Regions from separate parts of the Bradyrhizobium sp. Pa8 genome, predicted to be linked through region 1. Evidence: riboswitches for the same ligand, from Rfam matches in the RefSeq annotation. Region 1 holds a riboswitch; the other holds the start of a gene.
The links. A riboswitch is a leader RNA that binds a small molecule or an ion and turns the genes downstream of it on or off. The one in region 1 is predicted to bind cobalamin.
Positions count from the first base shown of each region.

Region 2: another riboswitch for cobalamin. It lies ahead of ACKWRH_RS14935 (DUF1636 family protein); the one in region 1 lies ahead of ACKWRH_RS23905 (TonB-dependent receptor plug domain-containing protein).

Region 1 covers NZ_CP176767.1:5,150,099-5,154,305, reverse strand. The annotation lists gene ACKWRH_RS23930 (adenylate/guanylate cyclase domain-containing protein) at 1-260, shown strand, start outside; gene ACKWRH_RS23925 (hypothetical protein) at 387-563, shown strand; gene ACKWRH_RS23920 (hypothetical protein) at 716-958, shown strand; gene ACKWRH_RS23915 (hypothetical protein) at 1,032-1,289, shown strand; gene ACKWRH_RS23910 (hypothetical protein) at 1,418-1,639, shown strand; cobalamin riboswitch at 1,715-1,928, shown strand; gene ACKWRH_RS23905 (TonB-dependent receptor plug domain-containing protein) at 2,043-4,160, shown strand; gene ACKWRH_RS23900 (DUF6925 family protein) at 4,178-4,207, shown strand, end outside.
Region 2 covers NZ_CP176767.1:3,338,247-3,342,453, reverse strand. The annotation lists gene cobN (cobaltochelatase subunit CobN) at 1-431, opposite strand, end outside; gene cobW (cobalamin biosynthesis protein CobW) at 431-1,480, opposite strand; gene ACKWRH_RS14935 (DUF1636 family protein) at 1,477-1,851, opposite strand; cobalamin riboswitch at 1,948-2,169, opposite strand; gene cobO (cob(I)yrinic acid a,c-diamide adenosyltransferase) at 2,210-2,845, shown strand; gene ACKWRH_RS14925 (cobyric acid synthase) at 2,885-4,207, shown strand, end outside.

The sequences.
Region 1 (4,207 bases):
CGCCGCAGGCGATCTTCGAGGTGATGAGCAAGGCGCACGGGCTCAGCATCCCGCAGGAGAGCCTGCGCGCGCGCTACACCGAAGGCCTCGCCGCCTATCGCGCGCAGCGCTTTGACGATGCTCGGGCCGCGTTCAATGCAGCGCTCGAAGCGGTGCCCGGCGACGGCCCCTCGCGCACGCTGCTCGGCCGCATCGCGCTGTTCGAGGCCAATCCGCCGGACGCAGCTTGGGATGGCGCCTGGCGGCTGGAGCAGAAATAGCCGTCCTTACCGGGCCGGCATCGCCCTTGCCGGAAAAAACGCTTCTACTCGATAACGATGTTCGCCGTGACCTAATTCCCGGGCTTAGGTTTGTCGTCCCTTGAGGCGTTTGATGGGGACACGCCGATGACAGAACTTCATGACAGGCTGGAACGGTTCGAGACGCTCACCGCCGAATGCGAGCTGATTGCCAAGCTCGCCACCGACAGCACCAAGCGCGAGTTCTATCTGAAACTCTCGGAGCAGTACCGTCAGCTGGCGGTGGATATGCGGAAGGTGATCGCGACCAAGGCTGCGGCCTGACGCCGCCTGCAATCCGTTCTTAATGTTTGGCGCGCATCCTCGGAGGATGCGAGCGTTGCGATCATGATTGCTCGCAGTGGGAATGCCGAGGTGCGTTGCTGTGCAGCGTGCCTCGCCGATGTCGCTTTGCCGCTCTTTACCAGGGCAATCCCATGCGCCTTGTTGCAGTCCTCATCTTCGCGCTCATGACGGCTGCCTGCAACCAGGAGCAGGACATCACCGGCTCGACCCCGGTCTGTGCGATGCGGAACTACAACTCCTACAATCCCCGCGACATGAATCAGTGCGTTGCCGCCTGCAAGGCGTGCGACCACGGCAACACCGTCACCTGCACCCGTCATGCACCCTCAAAGGCGCCCACTGAGCGGCGGCGCTGCCTGGAGCTGAGGGGCTGACGGTGCTCGGGCACCGGAACGATTCACATGGGTTAGTCATTGAAGAGGCGGACAGGACGCGGAGTCCTATGGAATGGGTATGCTCGATCCCGGTCGGTTCCTGGTGTCGTGCTCGCATTGCGATGCTTGGCCGATGGCGGCCAACGTCAAACGTTCGAGCTGGTCGGCGTCGCCGCACGAGGTCCGCTTCGTATGCCCGCGCTGTCGCCGCGAGGAGACCGCCATCATCTCGGCCTCCGGTGAGCTGACCCCGATCCGGCGCAGCGACGCTCCGCTGCGCGACGTCACCGCGGCCTGGGCTCAGGCCCAGCGGCCAAGAGGTCGGGCGTAGCCCGCCCGTCACAGGACCAAGAGGGCGGGCGTAGTCAGCTCTGCGCAAGGCCTTGCGCGGCCCGTTTTTGGAACCCGGCCTACGCCCACGCGTTTCCGCTCCTACATCAACGCATCGAGGCCCTGCGAATGATCAGCGAGCATTTCGACACCCGCACCCGGATCAACATGAAGCTGGCGCTGGATCGGGTCTGCCGCAATCGCCCGGTCGGCGAGGACCATTGCTTTCGCAGGTCCGTTGCCGAGAACATCATCCGCTGCGCGCTCACGGGCCGCACCGGCATCGGTCAGCTCGTCGATGCCGGCGAGCGGGCGATGATCAGGACGCGTTCGGAGCGGGAGTCGGCCTGATTGCGCCGGCTCAATCTCCGGTGCGGTGCTTTGACCGTCATGCAACCGGCCGATTGACTCTCCGCTTACCCGCCCCGTAGATTGGTCGGTGACGGTTCTCCTCACGGAGATCAAAAGGGAACGTGGTGCGAGATTTTCCCGATACCGGGATATTCTCAACGCCACGGCTGCCCCCGCAACTGTAAGCGGTGAATCTTTCGTCATATGCCACTGGGAATCTCGGTCCTGGGAAGGCGACGCAAGGTAACGACCCGCGAGCCAGGAGACCTGCCGTCAGCCGTGGTCACACGCGAAGATGTCGGTCGGGGAGTACAGACATTAGCTTCACCGGAGCAATCGATCGCTCCGCCGTGAAACCTCGTTCGCTGTGACGTGCCACTGACGTCATACCGAGGTTACAAGAGTGTCCCGTATTGTCTTTGCCGCCAGGCGCTTCCGCGCCGGGCTTGTCGTGTTCGTTTCCCTTTGTTCGCTCGATCTGTCCATTGCCCAGGCCCAGCAATCGGCATCGCCCGATCTGCTGCCGCCGGTCGAGGTCGCGCCGACCGAGCGTGCGGCCAAGCCGCAAGTTGCGCAGCGTGCGCCCGACCAGCCCGAGCAGCGGCGCGTCGCTCGCGTGCCGAAACCCGAGCTGTTGCCTCCGTCGCCCACGGTTGCCGGGGTATCCGCAGCGAACCTGTTTCCGACGGTCGTCGTCAGTCCGACGGGCGTTGTCACTCCGACCAATCTGGTTGCGAGCTCGGTGACGGTTCTGACCGCCAGAGACATCGAGCGCGATCAGCGCCGAACCGCATCCGATGCGCTGAGCGCGGTTCCTGGCCTCAACCTCGTGCAGACCGGCGGTCCCGGCGGACAGACGTCGATCTTCGTGCGCGGAACGAATTCCAACCACACCAAGGTCCTGATCGACGGCATCGACGTCAGCGATCCCGGCAACCCGAACCGTTCGTTCGATTTCGGCCAGTTGCTCACCTCCGACATTCAGCAGATCGAAGTCCTGCGCGGTCCGCAGAGCGGTCTCTACGGCGCAGACGCGCTGGGTGGCGTGATCTCCATCGTGACGAAGAAGGGTGACGGTCCCGCCCGCGCCACCGGCTCGGTCGAGGGAGGCTCGTTCGGAACGTTCAATCAAACCGCAGGCCTGAGCGGTTCACAGGACCACTTCAACTATGCCTTCAACGTCGCGCATTTCCACGCGAACGACGTGCCGGTGACGCCGCTCGAATTGCTGCCGCCGGGGCAGAAGGCGATCGGCAACTATTACGACAACATCACTTATTCGACGAAGCTTGGCGCCGAATTGAGCGAAAACCTGACGCTCAACGGCGTGGCGCGGTACACTGACGCCACCCTGCGCTTTACCGGAGACACCTTCAATCCCGTCACATCCGCGAGCTTTCCCTCGGCCGCGCAAAGCACGCAGACGGTGCACCAGCTCTTCACGCGCGGGGAGGCGGTCTGGTCGGCTCTCGACGACCGGATGAGAAGCTATTTCGGCGTCAACTACACCAACCACTGGAACTACAATATCACGCCCGGCGACGCGATGGCCACGATCACGACCGGCGACCGCCTCAAGTATGATTGGCACACCACGACCCAGCTCGCGCCCAACAACAATGTCATCATTGGCGCGGAGCATGAGACCGAAACACTGCAAACGGCGACGGTCTCGGCGCAAAACGTCAACAAGGCCGGATATATGGAGCTGCAGTCCCAGTTCCGGGATCGCGTCTTCTTCACGGCCAACGTCCGGCAGGACGATAATGAGCGGTTTGGAGAGCATCCGACCTTTCGTCTGACGTCTGCCGTGATCGTGCCGGTCACGGATACGAAGTTCAAGGGTAGCTACGGCACGGGTTTCAAGGCGCCGACGCTCAACCAGCTTTACGTCAGCTTTCCCGCGTTTTTCTTCTTTGCAAATCCCAACCTCAGGCCCGAGGAAAGCGTCGGATACGACGCCGGCTTCGAGCAACCCTTGTTTGGCGATCGCGTTCGCTTCGGGTCGACATACTTCCGCAACGACGTTACGGACCTGATCCAGAGCACGTTCGATCCCGTGACATTCACGAGCACCAACACCAATATCGGCAAGGCGATCACGGAGGGCACGGAGAGCTTCGTCGCGGCTGCGATCACGGACCGGATTCGCGTTCGTGCTGACTACACTTTTACCCGCGCGGTGGATGCAACGGCGGGACTGGAGTTGCTGAGGCGTCCGAAGGAGAAGTGGAGCGCAAATGTCATCTGGAATCCGATCGATCCGCTCACATTGTCCGCAACCGTGTTGCACGTCGGGAGTTTCGTCGATGGCAACCGCGACTTCAGCATTCCGCGTCTGCTGGCTCCGGCCTACACCGTCGTCAACGTTGCAGCCGAATATCTGGTCACCGACCAGGTGAAGGTGTTTGGCCGGTTCGATAATCTCGCCAATGTGCACTATCAAAATCCGACCGGCTTTCTGCAGCCGGGACTGGGCGTCTATGGCGGCATTCGCCTGGCGAATTACGACGTCAGATAGCGAGAGAGAGAAGCCTCATGACAACGGCCGATCCGCTCATGGACCTG
Region 2 (4,207 bases), 1.8 Mb from region 1:
GTGTCGCAGAGCACCTTGAGCCGGCGCAGCGTCGAAACCGGCAGGGTCGAGTAGGCATCGAGCCGCGTGTCGTCGCGGCCGTCGGCCGGCAGCACGGCCAGCACGATATTGCGGTCCTTCGCAAGCTGCTGCAGAGCCGCGAGCCCGTACGGCCAATAGGACTCACCGCCGATCAGGCGCACCAGGATGCCGCGCGCCTGCGACAGCGTGCGCTCGATATAGGTGTCGACCGACAACGGATGACGCAGCTCCGCGAGATTGGCGAGCCGCAGCGACGGCAGGCTGTTGCGGCCGCGCCGCCAGCCGGCCGCGAACGCGGCAAGATCGGAATCCGAGTACGAGAGCACCACGAGATCGGCCGGGTCCTGGCCGATGTCCCTTGGCGTCGCGGTCTCCTCGAGACCGCGGCTCTCGCGGAAGACGACGTGCATCAGATACCAGATCCTGAAAGACCAAGTCCTGCCTTGATCGCGGCCTCGTCGATGTCGCCGTGCTCGCCGATCACGACGAGTTTCGACTGCCTGAGAGCTGCGCCCCAGGGCTTGTCGAACTGGTGGCGCACGCGCTCGCCGACCGCTTGCAGCAACAGGCGCATCGGCTTGCCCACGACCGCGATATAGCCCTTGACGCGCAGCACGTTCTGCTCGCGCGAAAGACGCTGCACCGACGCGACCAGTGCGTCGATGTCGCTGACCTCCGGAAGATCGATCACGACGGAGGCGAAATCGTCGTGCTCGTGATCCTCCTCGCCGTCGTGATGCGAGGGGCGCGCGGCGAGATCGTTCTCTGCGGCAGCGCCGAGGCCGAGGATCACGCGCGCATCGATCGCGCCATCGGTGACGGATAGCATCGGCACACGGCGCGGCATCTCGGCGGTGATGGCGGCCTTGGCGGCTTCGATCCCTGCGACCCCGGCAAGATCGGCCTTGGTCAGCAGCACGATGTCGGCGCAGGCGATCTGGTCCTCGAACACTTCCGACAGCGGCGTCTCGTGATCGAGATTTTCGTCCGCCGCGCGCTGCGCTTCCACCGCAGCCGGGTCCGGCGCAAAACGGCCGGCGGCGACAGCCTCGGCATCGGCGAGTGCGATCACGCCGTCGACCGTGATGCGCGAGCGGATCTCCGGCCAGTCGAACGCCTTCAACAGCGGCTTCGGCAGCGCCAGGCCCGAGGTCTCGATCAGGATGTGATCGGGCCGCACCGGCCGCGCCAAAAGCTTTTCCATGGTCGGGATGAAATCGTCCGCAACGGTGCAGCAGATGCAGCCATTGGCGAGCTCGACGATATTCTCCTCCGGGCAATTCGCATCGGCGCAGGATTTCAGGATCTCGCCATCGACACCCTCGCTGCCGAACTCGTTGACGAGCACGGCGAGCTTCTTGCCGTCAGGGTTTGCGAGCAGATGCTGGATCAGCGTGGTCTTGCCGGAGCCGAGAAAACCCGTGACCACCGTGACAGGGACTTTTGCGAGCGAGTTCATTCGGCGGCCTCCGGCACGACGGCAATGGGGGGAATGCGAGCAAGCGATTGCTTGCGGAAGATTTCGGGACGGCTGCGCCAGGGCACGAGGCCGTCGGGCGCGGCGGCATAAGCCGCAGCACCCGCGACCACGTCGCTCGCATGGGCCTCTGACAGGCGGCCATAGACATAGGACCAGCGGCCGGGCGCGCTGAGCGCAACCGAGCAACCCTGGCTGCATGCCGACAGGCATTCAACGGGAACCACATTGACGCCCTCGGGCACGCCGGCATCGAGGATCGCGCCATGCAGGCGCTTGCCGGGCGTCGTCTCACCCTCGTCGAGCGTCTGGCCGGCGCGGCAGGTGATACAGACGTGAAGTGTGACGCTCATCGCCTCTTCCAGGATAAACGGCGGGAGGCGAAGAGGCACACGGACCATTCCCCCGAAGGTCCGTTTCCCCGTCGCGGAACACCCCGTCCGCCGGTCCAAAACTCGTCCGCGCTGGCAGGTCTCCCGGCTTGCGGAGCAGGGCTTTTGGCCCTTCGATCCCCGCCTTCCCGATCCCCTGGGGGATCAGTGGCTTCGGGCATCTCTCCGGTCACGGTCGCGGGGGCGGCTGCAGTTTGGACCCGAATCTTGTCGATTCGGACCCTATCGCATTCCCTCTTCGCCTGTCATAGGACAGGAACCAACGCCGGGCCACCATTTGCCCCCGGCCGCCTCTTGTCAAGCCGAAGGACCCTGTCAGATGACGCCTGAACCGGATACCCAAACGGCCGAGGAAGCCGACGCCCGCCACGCCGCGAAAATGGCGAAAATCAAGGTCGCCCGCGACAAGATCATGGCGACCAAGAGCGGCGAAAAGGGCCTCATCATCGTCCACACCGGCGCTGGCAAGGGCAAGTCCTCCTCCGCTTTCGGCATGATCGTCCGCTGCGTCGCCCACGGCTTCCCCTGCGCGGTCGTGCAGTTCATCAAGGGCGCCTGGGACACCGGCGAGCGGCGCCTGCTCACCGGCCATTTCGGCGAGCTCTGCCAGTTCCATGCGATGGGCGAAGGTTTCACCTGGGAGACACAGGACCGCGCCCGCGACATCGCCGCGGCGCAGGCCGGCTGGGCGAAGGCCAAGGAGCTGATATCAGATTCCAATCTGCGCATGGTCGTGCTCGACGAGATCAACATCGCGCTGCGCTACGACTATCTCGACATCGCCGAGGTCGTCGACTTCCTGAAAACGCACAAGCCACCGATGACGCATGTCGTGCTCACCGGGCGCAACGCCAAGGACGAGCTGATCGAGATCGCCGATCTCGTCACCGAGATGACGCTGGTGAAGCACCCCTTCCGCTCCGGCATCAAGGCGCAAGCCGGCGTCGAATTCTGACGACGCCAAGTTCTGAAAACACCAAGTTCTGAAAACACCATGGCGCGCGCATTGATGATCCAGGGGGCCGGCTCGGACGTGGGCAAGTCGCTCATCGTCGCCGGCCTCGCCCGCGCCTCCACGCGGCGCGGCCTGCGCGTGCTGCCCTTCAAGCCGCAGAACATGTCGAACAACGCGGCCGTCACTGTCGACGGCGGCGAGATCGGTCGCGCCCAGGCGCTGCAGGCGCTGGCCGCCGGCGTCGAGCCGCACACCGACATGAACCCGGTGCTGCTGAAGCCCGAGACCGATGTCGGCGCACAAATCATCGTCCAGGGAAAGCGCATCGCGACCGCGCGGGCGCGTGAATATGCGGCGATGAAGCCGTCGCTGATGGGCGCGGTGCTGGACAGCTTCGAGCGGCTGAAGGCGCGCGGCGATCTGGTGCTGGTCGAAGGCGCCGGCAGCCCGGCCGAGGTGAATTTGCGCAAGGCCGACATCGCCAATATGGGCTTTGCGCGCAAGGCCGACGTGCCGGTCGTGCTGGTCGGCGACATCGACCGCGGCGGCGTCATCGCCCAGCTCGTCGGCATCAAGACGGTGATCGACCCCGACGATGCCGCGATGATCCAGGGTTTCGTCATCAACAAGTTCCGCGGCGACCCCTCACTGTTCGACGACGGCTACAAGCTGATCGAGCAGAAGACCGCGTGGCGCGGCCTTGGCGTGCTGCCCTGGTTCGCGCGCGCCGGCGAGCTGCCGGCCGAGGACGCGCTGGGCTTGAGCGATGCGCGCAAGCCCGGCCAGTGCAAGATCGCATGCCTCGCGCTGTCGCGGATCGCCAATTTCGACGATCTCGATCCGCTGAAACTCGAACCTGGCGTCGATCTCGTGATGGTGCGCCCCGGCGAAGCGATTCCCGGCGACGTCCGCCTCGTCATCATCCCCGGCTCGAAATCCACCCGCGGCGATCTCGCCTTCCTGCGCGCGCAGGGCTGGGACATCGATCTCCTGGCGCATCACCGCCGGGGCGGCCATGTGCTTGGCCTCTGCGGCGGCTATCAGATGCTCGGGCGCAGCGTCGCCGACCCTGATGGAATCGAAGGCCCCGCCGGCGACACGCCGGGTCTCGGACTTCTGGACGTGGAAACAGTGATGAGCCCGCAGAAGACGCTGACGCGCGTCGCGGCCGTGCATGCCGCCACGGACCAGCCGATCGAGGCTTACGAAATCCACATCGGCCGCACCGATGGGCCGGATCGCGCGCGCCCGTTTGCTAAACTGAACGGCGAGCCCGAAGGCGCGATCTCACGCGATGGCCGCGTGCAGGGCAGCTATTTGCACGGCCTGTTCACCTCGGACGATTTCCGCAGGGCGTATCTC